4 regions of the Salinicoccus sp. ID82-1 genome follow, and region 1 is predicted to be linked to each of the others. Evidence: riboswitches for the same ligand, from Rfam matches in the RefSeq annotation. Region 1 holds a riboswitch; each other region holds the start of a gene.

Evidence for each region. Region 1 has a riboswitch for thiamine pyrophosphate ahead of J4760_RS01675 (ECF transporter S component). Riboswitches for the same ligand answer to the same signal wherever they lie in the genome.
Region 2: linked by a shared signal. The riboswitch ahead of J4760_RS00485 (Ykof family thiamine-binding protein) and the one ahead of J4760_RS01675 (ECF transporter S component) in region 1 are both predicted to bind thiamine pyrophosphate.
Region 3: linked by a shared signal. The riboswitch ahead of tenA (thiaminase II) and the one ahead of J4760_RS01675 (ECF transporter S component) in region 1 are both predicted to bind thiamine pyrophosphate.
Region 4: linked by a shared signal. The riboswitch ahead of J4760_RS08050 (ABC transporter substrate-binding protein) and the one ahead of J4760_RS01675 (ECF transporter S component) in region 1 are both predicted to bind thiamine pyrophosphate.

What each region holds. Positions count from the first base shown of each region.
Region 1 is NZ_JAGFLY010000001.1:335,884-340,737, forward strand. Features, by position in the region: gene J4760_RS01665 (ABC transporter ATP-binding protein) at 1-1,341, shown strand, start outside; gene J4760_RS01670 (ABC transporter ATP-binding protein) at 1,334-3,157, shown strand; TPP riboswitch at 3,206-3,296, shown strand; gene J4760_RS01675 (ECF transporter S component) at 3,365-3,943, shown strand; gene J4760_RS01680 (ABC transporter ATP-binding protein) at 3,946-4,854, shown strand, end outside.
Region 2 is NZ_JAGFLY010000001.1:88,464-93,317, reverse strand. Features, by position in the region: gene J4760_RS00495 (pentapeptide repeat-containing protein) at 1-484, opposite strand, end outside; partial or broken gene J4760_RS00490 (poly(glycerol-phosphate) alpha-glucosyltransferase) at 609-1,368, opposite strand; TPP riboswitch at 1,556-1,655, shown strand; gene J4760_RS00485 (Ykof family thiamine-binding protein) at 1,728-2,318, shown strand; gene J4760_RS00480 (O-methyltransferase) at 2,362-3,021, opposite strand; gene J4760_RS00475 (DUF1572 family protein) at 3,130-3,651, opposite strand; gene J4760_RS00470 (class F sortase) at 4,215-4,854, shown strand, end outside.
Region 3 is NZ_JAGFLY010000001.1:500,130-504,983, forward strand. Features, by position in the region: gene J4760_RS02500 (PTS fructose transporter subunit IIABC) at 1-1,388, shown strand, start outside; gene J4760_RS02505 (hypothetical protein) at 1,457-1,648, opposite strand; TPP riboswitch at 1,816-1,915, shown strand; gene tenA (thiaminase II) at 1,988-2,671, shown strand; gene thiD (bifunctional hydroxymethylpyrimidine kinase/phosphomethylpyrimidine kinase) at 2,664-3,458, shown strand; gene thiM (hydroxyethylthiazole kinase) at 3,462-4,247, shown strand; gene thiE (thiamine phosphate synthase) at 4,244-4,854, shown strand, end outside.
Region 4 is NZ_JAGFLY010000003.1:47,361-52,214, reverse strand. Features, by position in the region: gene J4760_RS08060 (ABC transporter ATP-binding protein) at 1-614, opposite strand, end outside; gene J4760_RS08055 (ABC transporter permease) at 604-1,386, opposite strand; gene J4760_RS08050 (ABC transporter substrate-binding protein) at 1,403-2,404, opposite strand; TPP riboswitch at 2,517-2,615, opposite strand; gene J4760_RS08045 (GNAT family N-acetyltransferase) at 2,737-3,165, opposite strand; gene J4760_RS08040 (DUF2538 family protein) at 3,177-3,644, opposite strand; gene J4760_RS08035 (LCP family protein) at 3,654-4,854, opposite strand, start outside.

The DNA.
Region 1 (4,854 bases):
TATATGTCATTGCGCATCATTTTAAGAGCACCGCTGCTTGTCATCGGATCACTCATCATGTCGTTCGTCGTCAATCCGACGCTCGGCTTCTACCTGTCATTTCTGACGCCGGTTCTACTTATTTTCCTGATTATCACTGCACGCAAGGGTGGACAGATCTTCCTGCGTGTCCAGAAACGTCTGGATAGGATCAACCGCTTCATCCAGCAGAATCTCGAAGCGGTCAGGCTGATCAAGGCCAATGACCGGGAAAACTTTGAAATCAGCAAATTCAGCAAGGTGGCAGGGCGCCTGAAGGATGATACGATCTATGCATTGAGACTGATGGAATCGATCATGCCTGTGCTGCTTCTGATCATCAACGGCAGTCTGCTTGTCGTGTTGTGGATGGCGTCCGACCTGCTGCAGAACAACAATGTCGAAGTAGGTGAAGTGGTTGCGGTCATCAATTATGCCCTTCGCATGCAGGGCGGCTTCTCCATGTTCGCCTTCATCATCATTGCATTCAGCCGTGCGAAAGCATCCAGTGAACGGATGGAGGAGGTGCTCGTTGCACCAATCACATCAAACAACAATGAAGAGATCAGGAAGGTGGACCAGGCCGGCACGGTGAAGTTCGAAAATGTGTCCTTCAAATATCCCGGTTCGACACGTTATGTCCTCCGTGATATCAACTTCGAAGTCAAAGAAAATGAAACACTCGTCATCATGGGTGGCACAGGTTCCGGCAAGAGTACGCTGCTCAGCCTGATTCCGAAGATGTATGATGTGAAGGAGGGCGATGTCTATATCAACGGCATCAATGCCAAAGACTGGAACGAGGATGATCTCAGGGAGACCATCGGCTACGTGCCGCAGTCCGCGGTACTGTTCTCGGGCAGCATCTTCGAGAACCTGCTGTGGGGTGATCTCGATGCAGGCGAGTCGGAAGTGTTCACTTCCACCCAGAAGGCGCAGATCCACAATTCGATCAATACTTTCGATCATCGCTACGAGACACGCGTCGGCCAGAGGGGTGTGACACTGTCCGGTGGTCAGAAGCAGCGTCTGTCGATTGCACGTGCGCTTGTCCGCAGGCCGGGCATACTGATTCTCGACGACAGCACTTCGGCGCTTGATATCCGCACCGAGTCCGCATTGTGGGACGCGATCAAAGAAGAGAATACAACACAGATCATCGTCACCCAGAAAGTGGTCACCGCCAAAATGGCGGACCGTATCCTCATACTGGATGGCGGGGAGATCAGTGCACTCGGTCCCCATGACACACTGATGCAAGAGTCATCACTATACCGCTCCATAGTTCAATCGCAGACGGAAGGGGGTCAGCTGGATGATTGATTTTATCAGAAGACCATTCGGCAATGAACCGGTCCTTCAAAAAGAGGAAATCGGACGCAGAAAAAAGAAGGAAGACCAGCGGGCCAACGATATATGGGGCACGCTGAAGAGAATGTGGCGCTTCATCAATGAAGAGCGTGTGCTTCTGTATGCGATCATTTTCCTCGTCACACTGACCAGCCTGCTCAGCATCACCGGGCCGTTCCTCGTCGGCTACATCGTCGATAACTATTTCGTCCAGCAGCAGATGGATGGGCTCGCCAGAATACTCCTGCTTCTGCTCGTCGTCTATGTACTGCTGTCATCGACACAGTACCTTGCCGCCTTCATGATGGTCGGGCTGTCGCAGCGCACGGTGTACAAGCTGCGCTCGAGACTGTTTTCGCATATGCAGAAACTGCCGGTACGCTTCTATGACAAGCGCCAGCACGGCGAACTGATGAGCCGGATGACAAATGATATCGAGACCATTTCACAGACGCTCAATACATCATTCATCCAGTTCACGACAAGTGTCGTCACACTCATTGGGACCATCAGCGTCATGATCTATCTGAGTCCATTGCTGACCCTGCTCACGGTGCTGATCATTCCTGTACTGATATTCGCTGTCGGCTTCATCACACGGCGCACCGGTCCGCTCTATAAGAAGCGGCAGCGTGCCACAGGTGAACTGAACGGCTACATCGAGGAGATGGTCTCCGGCCAGGAGATCGTCAAAGTGTTCTCCCAGGAGGAGACGGCGATCAAGAACTTCAACGAAAAGGCCGGCAGTCTTCGGGACATTACATTCTGGGCATTCCTGTATGCCGGGTTCATTCCTAAAGTGATGAATATGCTTAATAATATCAGCTTTACGATTGTTGCGGGTGCCGGCGGGCTGCTGGCGCTCTCGGGCACTGGCCTCGTCACCATCGGAACCATTGTGGTATTCGCCGAGTATGCGAGGCAGTTCACCCGTCCGCTTGCCGACCTGTCCAACCAGTTCAATCAGGTGCTGTCGGCCATCGCCGGTGCTGAGCGTGTATTCGGCATCATGGATTCCGAAACCGAGAACGACCATGGAAAAATTGAAGATAAGACCATCAAAGGCGAAATCGAGTTTGACGATGTCTCCTTCTCCTATGATCCAGAGCAGAAGACACCGACGATCAGAAATCTAAGCTTTAAGATAGCAGCCGGTGAATCCGTGGCACTGATAGGTGCCACAGGCGCAGGAAAGACGACTGTCATGCAGCTGCTGGCCCGGTTCTATGAAACGGATTCCGGCCAGGTGCGGATCGATGGAGAGGATATTCTCGACTATGCCCGTGCCACTGTACGCTCCCAGACGGCATTCGTCCTGCAGGACCCATATCTCTTCGAGTCGACCATCCGGGAGAACATCCGCTATGGGAAGCTCGATGCGACGGATGACGATGTTGTTGAGGCCGCCAGGCTCGCCAATGCCCATGACTTCATCGTCGAGCTTGAAAACGGCTATGACACCATCCTTGAAGCGGATGAAGGTTTCATTTCACAAGGACAGAAGCAGCTGATTTCGATTGCCCGCGCACTGATCACGGATCCCGCCATTCTGCTGCTGGATGAAGCGACGAGCAGCATCGACACTGTGACGGAGCTGAAAATCCAGGAGGCACTGGAACGGCTCATGAAGGACCGCACAAGCATCATCATCGCCCATCGGCTCAATACCATCAAGGCGGTGGATCGGATCTTCGTCATGGATCTCGGTGAACTGGTCGAAAGCGGCTCTGAGCAGGAACTTCTCCGACAGGAGGGGCGCTACTACCAGATGGTGTCAGATAATAAATAGCTTCACAAATCATCAGAAGTGTATTACCATGGATACAACCGAATAAGAAACGACCACTAGGGGTGTCCGTTTGGACTGAGAATCACCCTCATTACCTGATCTAGATCATACTAGCGTAGGGAAGTGGCATATTTTCCTATAAATATGCACACCACTCCGCTAGTGGTGTGTTTTTTATTTGGAAAATAATGTCTGGAGGGTTTTACCATGGTAAGAAAAAACGGATTGACATTGACCGATGTACTGGTCACGGTCGTCATCGCACTCGTGTTTGCATTCATCTACTCGATATGGGGTGGTGTCTATACGGCACTCGAACCCCTTGGTCTGCATCTGAACCAGCTGCTTTACGGCATGTGGTTCATCGCAGCAGTCGTCGCCTACCTGATCATCAGAAAGCCAGGTGTGGCACTGATTGCTGAATTCGCAGCCGCGTCAGGGGAGACGATCGTCATGCTGCAGTTCGACGTCATGCTGATCGTCTATGGATTGATCCAGGGACTGGCGTGTGAAATTGTCTTTGCAGTCGTGAAGTATAAGAGCACTTCGCTGATGGTGGCAGTTGCGGCTGGTGTGGCAGCGGCGCTTTCAACATTGCCGCTCGACTGGTATTACGGTTATCTTGGACAGCTTGCAACGTGGAATCTGCTGCTCATGTTCGGCTTCAGAGTGCTGAGTGGTGCACTCATTGCCGGCGGACTTGCCCATCTGCTGTACCAGGGGCTGAAAGGAACCGGCGTACTGAAACTGGTCGGACAGAAGGCCACAGCCGATGAAGGACTGTAGGAATGGCCATCGCAGTCAAAAACCTCAGATTGAAGTTCCCGGAGGCACAAGCGCGCCTGTTTACAGACCTTGAACTCACAATAGAGGATAAGGAAAAGGTGCTGATTGTCGGACCGAGTGGCTCAGGCAAGAGTACTCTGCTCAACGTTCTCGGGGGACTCATTCCGAACGTCATCGATGTACCGATGAAGGCCGATCAGCTGGAGCTTCCGAATTCCGGTGCCTATGTCTTCCAGGATCCGGATTCCCAGTTTACGATGCCCACGGTGGCAGAGGAGCTTGCATTCATCATGGAGAACAGGCAGGTCGAAAGAGAGGATATGGACCAGAGAATCGTGCAGATACTCAGTACGGTCGGTCTTGATATCGATCCCGCTGCAGCCATCCACACACTGTCCGGCGGCATGAAGCAGAAGCTTGCCATCGCAAGTGCACTGCTGCAGCAGGCGGACACGCTGTTCCTGGATGAACCGACGAGTATGCTCGATGAGGGGTCTGCCGAACATTTGTGGGAAACCATCCAGCAGATGTGGGACGGCCGCACGGTAGTAATCATCGAGCACCGCGTGGAGAATATATGGGATAAGGTCGACCGTGTCATACTCATGGATGACCAGGGCCGGATCGACAGGATAGGGCCGCCGGATGAAATGCTCGAAAACCACCGGGATGCACTTGATGCGTTCGGCGTATGGCATCCTGAATCCTGGCACAATGCTCCACGTCTTCCTGAAATAAAAGCACAGTCGGATGTACTGCTAGAAGCCCGCGACCTGGTGGTCAGAAGAGGGAAAAGGCAGCTTCTGACCATCGATGCACTTGATATATGGAAAGGGGAGTGGATCACTCTTGAAGGGGATAATGGCACAGGAAAGACAAGCCTGCTCCTGGCATTGATGAAGCTGATTCCG
Region 2 (4,854 bases), 250 kb from region 1:
GATCCTCCCGCTTGATATCAAAAGTGGTGAAGTATGAAGTACTGATATCGATGCTTTTCAGCGAGGTGTCTACAAACCGCGCTTCATTCAAGTCGCAACCATCGTATACCACCTTTTTCATTTTGCAGTCGAAGAAGTCGATACTCCCCATTCTGCAGTTTTCAAAGAGCGTATTCTCGAGCTTGTCTTCTGATAATACTGCCAGATTCAATATGGAATCTTTGAACATCAGGTTTTTAATGGAGCATTTATCAAAACCGCTGCCGACGAGCTTGCAGTTGGTGAATTCCACCCGATGGATGGAAGCTTTGGAAAAATTGACGTTCGACAGATCACAATCCATAAAATGAACATCCAGCAAATCTGCATCCGTGAACGTACTGCCTGAAAAATTGCATCCTTTGACGACAGAACCATATATTTTCAGACGATCCATTGTTTCATTGATGTATTCCGAATCAACCACCTCTCGATCTTCGAGCATCTGATCTTCATCTTGGTGTCATCAAAAATATAAGCGGATTCCGGGTCTTCCGGATCCGTGTAGAGGAAGTTCTCAAGCAGATGGTCGATTGTGAGTTTTGCCCACTCTATCCCTTTTTTATCGTTCAAAAACTCCAACCCTTCAAGAAGGGAGTATGTTGTGGAAGTATGTCTGAGCACGTTATAGAACCCAATCCGTTTATCGAAATGGGGAAATTTGCCGTATTCATATCTGTCGTCGGTGTCTATCTGATCTTTCAAATACTGAGTTGCGGTCTGTATCAGTCTGCGGTACTCGGACTTTTTCTGATGGCCGCCGATCTTTCTGATGCCATGCATACTGCCTCCGGCATTCAGTTCGAACATCTTGTCTCCTTCAACGAGATAGCCTCTGGTCTGAAAACGGATCACCGATTTATTCATGTATTTTTTGTGAAAATAAATGCCTTTATAGGCCTTGTACTTCTTAAGATATGTATTGATATTCCTTTCACATACAAACAGGTTCTTTTTCCTATCTCCCGGGACCGGTCTGACAAAAGCATTCGCGTTGATTTCCTCGGGCAGGAAAGCCAGGCTATAGTGCTTGTCATAGGCAATGCCATAGTCGATATAATTGCGGCGTGTCTGCTGCATACTGCTAAGCACTTGCGAGAAAGGCACCTCTTCTTCCGAAATGATGAAGTCGGCTTTAAGCCACTCAGTAGAATGTCCAAGGTCTGATAGTTTCTTCATCTCATCCTTAATTTTCTTCTGGAAAAAATTATTGTTCTTCACCTTGAAAACATGCGCCCTTCTGTTCTTGAATCCGAGCGATATGATAATCCATTCAGAAGTCAAAAGGTCTTTTCTATTGCGTAAATCCTCTATCATTTCGATATTCACTGCTTCTACCTCTCTCCTGTGAAATATAGTCAGAATCTTTTTTTTTTTTGAACACGCCCCATTATATGCATAATAAGTAAAAATTGTAAAATATATCGGTGGAACCGCATTCAGTAAATCATTGCGTTGCGCTTTACATTTTTCGCCGGTTTCCCTATCATTGAAGGTGAAATGAAAACTGCATACCGATGTGCACTAGGGGAGCTGTCAAAGGCTGAGACGGGATTTCCGGACCCTCAACACCCGATCTGGATAACACCAGCGTGGGAAAGTGCGGCGGGTATGAGCACCATACCTCTGCTGCATTTCCTCGGGGAGTGCAGTTTTTTATTTTCAATCAGACTTTGGAGGTATGATGTATGGCAACAGAATGCGGCACGGAAAGAATAGCAGGCTGCCAGTTCAACTTGAGTGTAATGAGCGATGATTTTGTGGATGTCATCCTGGGTTCGCTGGATGCGGTGGACATGTCGAAAGTCTGGCGGGATACGGATGATGTCACAACATGTGTGCGTGGACGTGTCGAGCATGTATTCGATGTGGTCAAGGCAGTCTATCTGCATGCTGCAAAGACCGGGAAGCACGTGGAGATGAGTGGCACATTCTCAATCGGATGTCCAGGCGATTCCTCCGGTGATACGTATATGGATGCTTCGGCAGAACGCATGAATGAACCGGCTGTTGCAGATATCCAGCAGAAGGCCGGCTGCAAATTTGCGCTCTACCCGATGAACACAACCAGCTACATGGATGTCATCTATGAGCAGATCGACCTGTCGAAGGCGCGCGGCGTAGAAGTCAGTCCCAGCCACTATTCCACTCGATTGGATGGAGAAGTGAATGATATATTCAATGCAATCGAAGAGGCTTTCACCAAGGTGCAGGAAGTGGTCAGTCATACGACGACGACATTCACCATCTCGGCGAACAGCCCCTCAAGCAAGAAATAGATGCACGATGAAAACCCTGGGTGAATGGTCACCCAGGGTTCCTTTATTTTACGACGCCCATCAGAAATCCATCGTAGCCTTTCTGACCGACAGTCTGGATGGCAGTCGTCTCGATACGGTCGTCCTTCGAGAGCTGGTCGAACATGTCGCGGATCTGCGGCACTGCTTTTTCGTCTGTGTCTTCGATGATTTTTCCGCGGCGCACTACATTATCCACGATGATGGTTGCGCCCTTTTTTGACAGCTTCAGCGCCCAGTTGAGATATTCGGAATTGTTCTCCTTGTCCGCATCAATGAAAATGAAGTCAAAGCGTGGGTAGCCTTTTTCAAGGATTGAGGGCAGCGTCGACAGCGCCTCGCCTTCAATGACTTCGACTTCCGCTGAAATACCAGCGGATTCGATATTTTCCCTTGCCATTTCGGCATGCTTCGGATTCACTTCAAATGTTGCCATGCGACCCTCTTCTGGCAATGCACGCGCCAGCCAGACAGTACTGAATCCACCGTGCGTACCGATTTCAAGAATCGTTTTGGCCTTCGCCATCTTGGCCATGAGATGAAGCATCTTTCCATGCGCACGCGATACTTCGATCGACGGCATCTCCGCTTCCTCATTCTTCTTCAGAATATGCTCCATCGTTTCATCCGTCGTCGCCAGCTTTTCCTCGAAATAAACATCCACTGCCCGCCATGTCTCTTCCATTTGAGAAACCTCCATCAATCGATTTCTGTACACTTACCCGCCCAGACGGTGAAAGGAAACGTTTAATTGGGCTGTTCGACTTATTTTTCTTACATGCATGCTGCTTCTTTATTTTCCAGGGTTCAGATACTGTTCAGACTGTCCTTTCGGAATGCTCAGCGACTGCCAGTCCGACCCCTTGATCTGCTTGCCGATGAACATCATCTGGCCGATATGCATTGCGTAATGAGAATGCTGGCGTTCGAGTGCATCCAGGATTGTATGATCTTCTCCGCGGATTTTCTGGGTTCTGAGCAGATCTTCCACATTGAATCCATCCAGTGTATCGAAAAATAACTGCCAGCCATCCTCCCACGCTGCTTCAACATCTTCCATTGTCTGCAGATCATCCTCAAATTCATCATCCCGCTGCCGGCCCGGCTTCTCGCCATCCGTGGTGAAAACATCCGTCCATCGGGAATACATGTTTCCTCTCAGATGCTTGACCAGCACCGCAAGCGAATTAGAATCTTCATTATACTGCCAATGCAGATCTTCATTTGATAGCTGATCAAGAGTACGATCGCCCAGCCGCTTTATTTCTCGGAACCTTGATTTGATGACAGTGAGATATTCCTGTTCAAATTTCATACGTTCTCCCCCTTATATGTAGAAACTGTTACTTTTAATATAGATGATTTATGGCGATGTGCCAATGAAATGATTTTTGGCAGGTTATTTGACGCTCGTGATGTCAACGAATGACAATTAGACGTCCAACTGACGCTCGTGATGTCAACGAATGACAATTAGACGTCCAACTGACGCTCGTGATGTCAACGAATGACAATTAGGCGTCCAACTGACGCTCGTGATGCCGACGAATGACAATTAGGCGTCCAACTGACACTCGTGATGCCGACGAATGACAATTAGGCGTCCAACTGACGCTCGTGATGCCGACGAATGACAATTAGGCGTCCAACTGACGCTCGTGATGCCGACGAATGACAATTAGACCTCCAACTGACACTCTTGACGCCGACGAATGACAATTAGACGTCCAATTTGCACTCAACCAATCACTCAGTGCACGTTGGACACAGAATGTTCACGGATGTATGCTGAATGCATCTCAAAATGTGATCCGATCCCGCACAAACTGCGTATACTGGGCAAATACTAATCGAATCTACAAAAAGGAGCGGATCACAATGCGCTATTTGATTTTTCTGATGATATTCCTGCTTGCCGCCTGCGGCAGTCAGGCAGACAACAATGAAACCAGCACAGAGGACACTGTCGCTTCAGATGGAGCTGTCTCTGAACCATCAAGCGAGGAAGCGGCCCCGACCGAGTCATCGGAACAGACGGCAGAACCGGTTACAGAGCCTTCTGAAAATAAATCGAGTGAACCGATTCCACCTTCAGAAAAGGTTGAAATCATCAAGGATGAGCGTTCAGGCATCGTCCCTGAAAGAATCGAAATTCCGGCCATAGATGTGGATGCATCGGTCAAGCACCTGGGCCTGTTGGATAATGGCGAGATGGCCGTACCGGAATCACTGCATGACACATCCTGGTTCGAGCCGGGCTATAAGGTCGGCGCCCCAGGCAACTCAGTCATTGCCGGTCATGTGGACGACACGGTCAATCCGGGTGTCTTCAAGCAGCTCCATACACTGGAACCTGGGGATGAGATCATTGTCCATGGTAAATCCGGCAAAAAACTGACATTCAAAGTATATGACAAGCAGCTGTTCGATGCCGATGAGGCACCGGTGCAGGAGATATTCGGCTACTCGCATCGCAGCCTCCTCAATCTGATCACTTGCGAAGGGCCGTACAACTACG
Region 3 (4,854 bases), 160 kb from region 1:
CGGACCGCCCGTACATCGTTGGAGTCACCGCCTGCCCGACCGGCATCGCCCATACTTATATGGCTGCCGATGCGCTGAAGAAGAAGGCGGCTGAACTGGGCTACGACATCAAAGTTGAAACAAACGGCTCTGCCGGTGTTAAAAATGCACTGACGAATGAAGATATTGCACGCGCAGCCGGTGTTGTTGTTGCTGCGGATACGAATGTTCAGATGGCACGCTTCGATGGCAAGAACGTTGTAGAATCTCCGGTTGCAGACGGTATCAAACGTCCGGAAGAATTGCTCAACCAGGCAATCGATACAAGCCGTTCTCCATACAGGGCAACCAAATCCAAGCAGGAGCTTGAAGAGGGCGAACAGTCTACAAAAGGCAAGTCCTCCATCTACAAGCACCTGATGAATGGTGTATCCAACATGCTGCCGTTCGTTGTTGCCGGTGGTATACTGATCGCCATCAGCTTCATGTTCGGTATCAATTCAGCAGATCCTGAGAGCGTTGAGTACAGCCCGATTGCCGAAATGATCAACTTCATCGGCAGCAACGCATTCCAGCTGATGATTCCAATACTGGCCGGCTTCATCGCGATGAGCATCGCCGACCGTCCAGGTCTCGCACCAGGTATGATCGGTGGACTCATGGCTTCGACAATGGGCTCAGGATTCCTCGGCGGTCTGATTGCCGGTTTCCTTGCCGGTTATCTGATGGTCGGTATAAAGAGAGTGATGGAAAACCTGCCACAGGCACTTGAAGGCTTGAAACCTGTCCTGCTCTATCCATTGGTCGGTGTATTCCTGACCGGCGTCATCATGTACTATATTGTCGATCCGCCAGCAACAGCACTGAACGAATGGATGAATACGACACTCAGCAGCATGAGTGGAACGAACATTGTACTGCTCGGCGCCATTGTCGGCGGCATGATGGCCATCGACATGGGCGGTCCGATCAACAAGGCAGCCTATGCATTCGGTATTGCAGCACTTTCCGCCAATAACCCTGAACCGATCACAGCAGCAATGATCGGAGGTATGGTACCACCACTTGCCATCGCAGTTGCCACAATGGTATTCAGAAACAGATTCACGGAAGTTGAGAGATCTTCCGGTCCGACAAACGTCATCATGGGGGCATCATTCATCACAGAAGGTGCCATCCCGTTCGCAGCAGCCGATCCACTGAGAGTCATTCCATCCATGGTCGTCGGTTCTGCAACAGCAGGCGCACTCGCCATGGCATTCGCAACATCCATCAATGCACCACACGGTGGACTGTTTGTCGCCCTGACGATCGGAGAAGGAAAACTCATGTTTCTTGTCTCACTCCTTATCGGTACAGCCGTTTCAGCGTTGATTCTCGGACTGCTGAAAAAACCAATTAGACAATAAAATAAACAATAAAATGAATCCCCCCATGAAGTATCATGGGGGGATTACTAATGGTTGCTGGCATCAAACTATTTTCCTCTAGTAAAGAGTCTGACGATGAATCCAAGTGCAGCAACAACAAGTATCGCACCAAAACCTACCAGTGCTAGAATTTGCCCAGTGCTTGGGGTACTGTCATTCATCAGGCTGATTCCGCCTGTAATTGCTGCAATTACAGCGATGCCGATGAGAATGTACATGACACTCTTATTGGCAGACATAATATCCTCCTTATAGATTTTTTACATGGCTGTTTAAAGACGCCTACACTCCCACTGTAACATATCAGGTATATACGTTCAAAATGTACAGTCAATATGCATATATTCGCGTGGTTAACAGTTGACTTTTCCATTCGTCTCCATTAACATTCAAGATAATTGAATAGCAGTACCACTAGGGGTGCAATTCTGCTGAGACAGCCATGTGGCTGATCCCTTTGATCTGATCTGGATAATGCCAGCGTAGAGAAGTGGTTTGGTCGGATATTCCTTGTCTTCTTACTGAACCCATTTCCTATGCTGGAAATGGGTTTTTACTATGTAAAAAGGAGAAATGCTATGCTGAGCGAGATATTGAAGAAAGAAACCGAACCAATGATCGAAGCCATCTATACGGATGCATTCATACAGGGGCTGGTCCATGGAGATATTGATGATAATGCCGTCATGCACTACTTGCGTGCAGATGCGTTGTATCTGGAAGAATTTGCGAAGCTCTACGCAATGCTGATGTCGAAGACGGATTCAAAGGAGACGGTCAGGTTCATGATGGGCCAGATGACTTTCCTGCTGGATGGAGAAAGCGAGGCGCACGCTGTTCTGGCACGTGCAGTGAACAGACCGTATGAAGATATCATAGAAAATGGAGAATGGTATCCATCAGCAGACCACTATATCAAGCATATGTACTTCAACGCCTGCACAAGAGAGGACATTGCGTATGCAATCAGTGCAATGGCACCATGCCCCTATGTCTACCGCAGACTCGGACAGATGGCAATGGAACAGAATACTTTTGCAGCGGACCATCCATATAGGAAGTGGTTCGAGTTTTATGCGAATGATATGAACGATACGGTAGATGTCATGTTCAGCATCATCGATGATGCCGCAATGCATATGGCTGAAAAAGAAGTGGACGTGCTCAAGAAAAACTATGTCGAAAGCACAGAGCATGAAAGACGTTTCTTCAATATGGCTGCCACCAAAGAACGATGGGATGGAGTGGGTATCAATGTCTAGATTTCCAATTGCTCTGACGGTTGCCGGTAATGATCCGACAGGCGGTGCAGGGATACTGGCCGACAGCAAGACATTTCATTCACGTGGTGTATATGGGATGGCTGCTGTAACATCGCTGACTGCCCAGAACACTATGGGTGTCCAGGATGTTTTCAATGTGTCAGTCGATTTTCTGGAAAAACAGCTGTACAGCGTCTTCAGTGATGAAATGCCTCACGCAATGAAAAGCGGTATGATCGCAACAGTCGATATGATGGAAATTATTGCTCGAACAGCAGACCAGTATGATATACCGTACATCATCGATCCAGTCATGATTGCCACGAGCGGAGATGCACTGATAGAGGAGGCATCAATCGATTTTCTAAGAGAGACCCTGCTGCCCGCTGCCACCAGTGTGACACCGAACATCCACGAAGCGGAAAAGATAGCAGGCATCAAAATTGAAAATGCCACGGATATCAGAAAAGCTGCGGATATTTTTGTGAAGGAAATCGGTGTTCAGAGTGTCATCATAAAGGGGGGGCATCTTGAAGGAGATGCCGTGGACTATATGTTCACAAGAGACACCACCATCGAACTTTCCGAACCACGTATTGAAACGTCGAATACACACGGAACAGGCTGCACTTTCTCAGCAGCCATCACTGCAGAACTTGCAAAGGGCAAAACACTTGAAGAAAGTTTCAGGCTGGCGAAGAAGTATATCAGTTCAGCAATCAGAAATAATCCTGGAATTGGAAAGGGCAACGGCCCGGTGAACCATTTCAGCTATAGAGGAGACTAGAATATGAAACGTATAGAGAAACTGAAAATACAAAGTCCACTGGTTGTCTGCATAACGAATGACGTCGTCAAAAACTTTACTGCCAACGGCATGCTCGCTGCCGGTGCATCCCCGATCATGAGCGGAGAAAAGGCGGAAGCACACGATCTGATGCATGCTGCCTCTGCGCTATTGATCAACATCGGTACTGCAGACCGTGCCAAGGTGGAGCTGATGGATAGAATGATGGAAGCCGCCAATGAAAAAGGCAAACCGATTGTGTTTGATCCGGTAGGATATGGCGCTTCCGATTTCCGTATCGATATCACAGAAGACCTGCTCAGCCGTCATCAAGTATCACTGATCAAGGGCAACGGTGGAGAAATGCTTGCATTGTCCGGCGCAGAAAGCAGCCTCAAAGGTGTCGATTCGACGGAACAGACGGACACAGCAGAAATTGCCGATGCCGTATACAGCAGGTTTAGAGTTCCCGCTCTGGTTACCGGCAAAGTGGATGCACTTGCTACAGAGAATGGCATCGTTACAATGTTCAATGGGCACAGTCTGCAAGGGAAGATTACAGGATCAGGGTGTCTGCTTGGCGCATTGACAGCAGGTTTCATTGGACTCGAAAAAGAATTTACCGCAGAAGCTGTTGTGGATGCAGTCAGCTACTATAACTTATGTGCCGAATGTGCTGCTGCACAGATGAGCCGTCCGGCACCTGGTACTTTCATCAGTCATCTGATCGATGAACTCTATCTGAGCGAGGATAGACTGCTCCAGGACAGGACCGTCAAAGGTTTATGATGAAGCTGAAGCGTGAAGATTTAAGATTATATTTCATCTGTGGCAGCAGTAATGTAGAGGGAGACACCCTGAAAGTAATCGAGGAAGCCCTGGAGAGTGGCGTGACCATGTTCCAGTTGAGAGAAAAGGGGCAGGATGCGCTGGAAGGAAAAGCACTGGTCAATTTTGCAGAAACCATCAGATCTCTCTGTCGAAAATACAATGTGCCTTTTATAGTGAACGATGATGCACGACTTGCAGAAAGAGTGGGAGCAGACGGCATCCACCTTGGTAAGGACGACCAGACAGTCACTTCGTTGTCTCCCTATTTTGATGACAAGATTATCGGACTATCTGTCAGAGACCGTTATGAGCTTGACCGGAGTGAGCTGTCGGCAGTCGACTACATTGGCACAGGCCCGGTATTCCCGACACACTCCAAAGATGACGCAGGCAGCACCATCGGTGTCGAAGGACTCGCAGAAATGAGAAGCCGGATTAAAGAACTGCCCATGGTCGCTATCGGCGGTATCAACACTGAAAACTTCAGATCATGTCTCCGAAATGGTGCAGATGGCGTCTCATTCATATCCGCTATTGCAGAAGCAGAGGACGTGGGCCAGGCAGT
Region 4 (4,854 bases), on a different contig from region 1:
AGGATGAGGATCCGGTCGGACATGTAGAGTGCCTCCTCGATGCTGTGGGTGATGAAGAGCACGGAACGCCGGTCCATCTCCCAGATTCTGAGCAGCCAGTCCTGCATATCAAGACGGGTCAGCTCATCCAGGGCACCAAAGGGCTCATCGAGCAGCATCAGTGGCTGGGGACTCAGCAGGGAACGGATGAAGGCGACACGCTGGCGCATGCCGCCGGACAGCACATCCGGGTACGATGATGCATACCCGCCGAGTCCGGCACGCTCGAGCCATTCCCGGGCAGCCGTCTTATCCACCTTGCCGGTGATCTCCTGTACCAGCACTACATTATCCTCGATCGTCCGCCATGGCAGCAGGGAGTCCTGCTGGGGCAGATAGCTGATATGCCCACGCTGTCCGTTGACGCGTTCGCCTTCGATCAGGATATCGCCTGCATCCGGTCTGAACAGACCGCCGATCAGGTTGAAGATCGTACTTTTGCCGCTGCCGGACGGACCAAGCAATGTGACGAACTCACCTTCAGCGACATGGAGTGACAGATCGTCCAGTACATGCACTCTGTTCTGTCCATCAAATGTATGGGTCAGGCCGTCTATCTCCAGTTTATTCACCATCTCCACGTGCCTCCTTCTGATTCGTATCCCACGGAACAAGCCACTTCTCAAGCAGCAGAATAAAACCGAACAGGATGAGGCTGATGACCATGATGACAAATATGGCGACAAACACCTGATCCGTACGGAAAGCAGAGGAGGCGAGCGTCATGAAGACACCAAGCCCTTCCTGCGCCCCGAGCCATTCGGCGATGACGGCGCCCATCACGCTGTAGGTGGCGGAGATTTTGAGCCCTGAAAAGAAGTAGGGCAGGGCACTCGGCCATTCGAGCTTGAAAAAGATCTGCCGGCGGCTGGCACCGATCATCTGCATGTAGTTCCTGAGTGTCGGACTGGTCTGGCGGAATCCGTCGATCAGCGACACGGCGACCGGAAAGAAGCAGACGAGTGTGATGATCAGAATCTTCGGCAGAGCGCCGAATCCGAACCATAGTACCAATAGTGGCGCCAGTGCGATGATCGGTATGTTCTGCGACAGTACCATGAGCGGATAGAGGCTCTGCCTCGCCTGCGGAATGAGGTGGAGCACTACCGCAAGGACGATGCCGACAAAGACACCGATGGCGAATCCGCCGAGCGCAATCTGTATGGTCGACAGCGTATGCCCGAGCAGCCTCGGATAGATCGCAATGCCTTCCTGGATGATCTGGATGGGACTTGGCAGCATCCAGTCGGCAATATTGAAAATACTTACCGCAAGCTGCCAGATGACCAGTATCAGAAGTATCGCCAGAATCGGCGGTCCGACACGCCATGATGAAAGTCGTCGCATTTACTATTCCTCCAATTTATTCAGCTCCGGGCAGAAATTCGTTCGTGTATGCCTGTTCCACATCGAGTTCCGATTCAATCAGTTCATTTTCATACATCCAGTCGCTGTAGTTCTGCCACACATCCTGTGCCTGATATCCCCAGTATGGCGCATCGCCCTGGTAGACGTCCACCAGCCACTCCTGGCTCGCCCTGACGAGTTCCGGATCAAGGTCCGGCTCAGCCTCGATCAGATGTTCCGCAGCCGCCTCAGGCTGCTCCATCGCAAACTGGTAGCCTTCCGCCGTCGCTTCGGTGAACGCGCGGACAGTCTCCGGGTCGCTGTCGATCAGGTTCTGGTTCGTCATCAGTACAGGGGTATAGAAATTGAGTGCATCCGAATACTCGGTGAAGTCGATCGTATTGAGCGGGAAGTCGCGGAGCTCCGCTTCAATTCCTGTCCAGCCATAGTAGATCCAGGCAAAGTCGACGTCACGCTGTACAGCTGTGAAAAAGTCCGTGTCGCCGATGTTCAGAATATCTACTTCGCTGATATCCGCACCGTCCGCCTGCATGATGGACGCAATCGTCTCCTCCTCGATCGGCGAGCCGTAGCCGCCGTATGTCTGTCCTTCAAGGTCGGACGGCGTCTCGAGCCCATACTCCTCCGGTGAGGCAAGGACTGATGTATTGTCCTGGATGATTGCAGCGAGTGATACGATATCGACACCCTGGAGACGGGCCTGGGTGACGTTCTCCTGGGCACTGATGCCGAAGTCGCCATTGCCGGTGGCAACCGTCTGTTCTGCACCCGCTTCACCCGGCAGAACGATATTCACGTCGAGCCCGCGTTCCTCGTAGTATCCTTCCGCCTGTGCGGCATAGATGCCCGTATGGTTCGTATTCGGCGTCCAGTCGAGGACGAATGTAATCTCCTCCAGTGCTCCGTTTTCTGCCGAACTGCCATCATCGGCATTGTCGCCATTGCCGCATGCGGCAAGAAACAGTGCAAGAATGATGGGAAATAAAATCTTCTTCATATGGAAACTCCTCTCAAAATGGCGGTGTCCTGCATCCGATAGAAATGGGAATACAAAAAAACACCTTCCGTATCTGGAGGCGTCAAGAACTGTAAGACGATACACGAGTGCCGTATATGCGCTACACATTCCCTACGCTGGTATTATCCAGATCAGGTCAAAGGGTCAGGTCATGCCTTCTCAGCCTCATACGGCTCCCCTATGCATCAAATATTCTATTGATATGTCCATTATACCATGGCGACAAATCAAGTCCAAGGTGCAGGAATCAGAATCCGGACAATGAAAAAAGGCGTCTTCCGGGCATATTGCTCGAAAGACGCCTGATGATTCTATTCTGTCAGATCCCTCTCCATGTACACATGCGGGATGCCGGCATCCATGAATTCATCGGAGGAGACAGTATAGCCAAGCTTCCTGTAGAAATCGATGGCATGCACCTGGGCACCAAGCCTGGCACGGGTATAGCCGGTCTCACGTGCATGGGAGTGGACGAATGCCATCAGTTCACGGCCGAGGCTTCTGCCGCGTGCTTCAGGCAGCACAGCCATACGTTCCACTTTGATCATTTCGTCATCGGCCGGACGGTAACGGACAGTGCCGACCGGTTCCTCTTCAATCAGCAGTATGTGTGTGGCCACGTCTTCATAATCATCGACCTCACGGTCCATCGGCACATTCTGCTCCTCTACAAAGACACGTTTACGGATGGCAAGACACTGGTTGTACAGGATATTGTTGTCTGCGACTTTAATTTCCATCGAAATTCCTCCTACATTGCATTCTTGCGCCGGATGGCGGTGAACTGCCAGAAGATCTTGAGCTGTTCCAGGTTCCAATAGGCCAGACCGAGCGACAGGGCAGGCTTGGTGTTGAACTTCATGCCGCTCGCTTCAGCTGCTGCAAGTGCGAGATACTGGATGTGCGGCTTCAGTTCCTTGAAAGGTGCCGACAGCCGCTCATCCTCCCTGATCCAGTCCATCGGGAAGGTCAGCTCGAAAATGTTGATGCGGCGGTAAATGTCCGGCATGGCGATGATGTAGCATGCCGCATCCACCTCGGGATTCTTCAGCGCTTCCGCGAAGTACCCCCGGATGGAGAGGAACATCTCCTTGTGCTCATGGTTCTGGTAGTAGTACGTATCCTCTATGGCAGGCTGGCCGCTGTGCTTGATCTGATCATCCAGGTAATCGAACATTTCATTGATATTCGTTTCCTTGTCGTAGGTTTTTCTCATCATCATCCGCTCCTAGACTTCATTTTGCGCACGATCATAGCTGTCGTAGCTTCCGGTGCCGTTGTACTCCTCCGTGCTTTCCTCGTAGTATTCGCCAGTGTTCTCTTCATAATTGTACTGTTCAGTGCTTTCTTCGTAGTTGTACTGTTCTGTACTGTCCTCCTGGATGCTTTCGGAACCATTACCATCTTCCGGTGCCCAATAGTCATCCTCTTCGGTCGTTGCACCTTCCTGAGAGGTGCCTTGTTCTGTAGTAGCATCTTCCGAAGTACTTTCACCCGTCGGCTCTTCAGAGGATGACTCGATGTTGCCTTCACCCTCGATGCTCGCCTCCGGATCCTCTTCTCCCATGTTGAATCCGTTGCCGATATCGCTCGTATAGCCTTCCTGCATGAAGTACGGTACTGTTTCCGGGACAAATTCGTTCAAGTAGTAGTCATCCACATACTGGTACGGCACGATGTAGTCGGACAGCCGGATATTGATCAGATCATACGGTTCCGGTGCCTCCAGGTTCAGTGTCTCTCGCAATGTCTTTGAAATTGCATAGAGGTGCTCTTCATTCGTCCAGTAGAAGTAGGCGCCATTGCCTTCATACCAGAAGTCGCTGCCGCGTATCTGTGTCGGGTTGAACTCGATGTCGTTGAAGGAGTAGTAGGCGGCAAGACTACGGATCTCCTTGCTGGTCATGTTGTGTTTCGTATTGTCGGCCACCACTTCAATCAGGTCATCGAGTTTGGTCAGTGCACCGGTGGATTTCGCTTTGGCGAGTATCTTCTGCACCATCTCGAGCTGGCGCTGGCCACGGCCGAGGTCGGTATCCACACGACGGCTGCGGACAACAGCCAGTGCCTCTTCACCATTCAGTTCCTGGACACCCGGTTCCAGAATAATGCGTCCACGGTCCATGGAGTTCGGCTCATTCATTTCGAATGGTACATCGAACTCGACACCGCCGAGCGCGTCGACAAGATCGACAACAGCCGCCATATTGACGCGGGCATAGTAGTCGACAGGGACATTCAGCAATGATTCAACCGCGTTCATGGAGCCCGCCGGCCCGTTTTCACGATGGGCATGCGTAATCTTATCGAAGTAGTTGTTCTCCGGGAAGTAGGTCAGTGTATCCCGTGGGATGCTGACGAGCTTCACTTCATCCGCTTCCTTGTCGAACGTCGCAAGGATCATCGTATCCGTTCTGAAATCGCTTGTG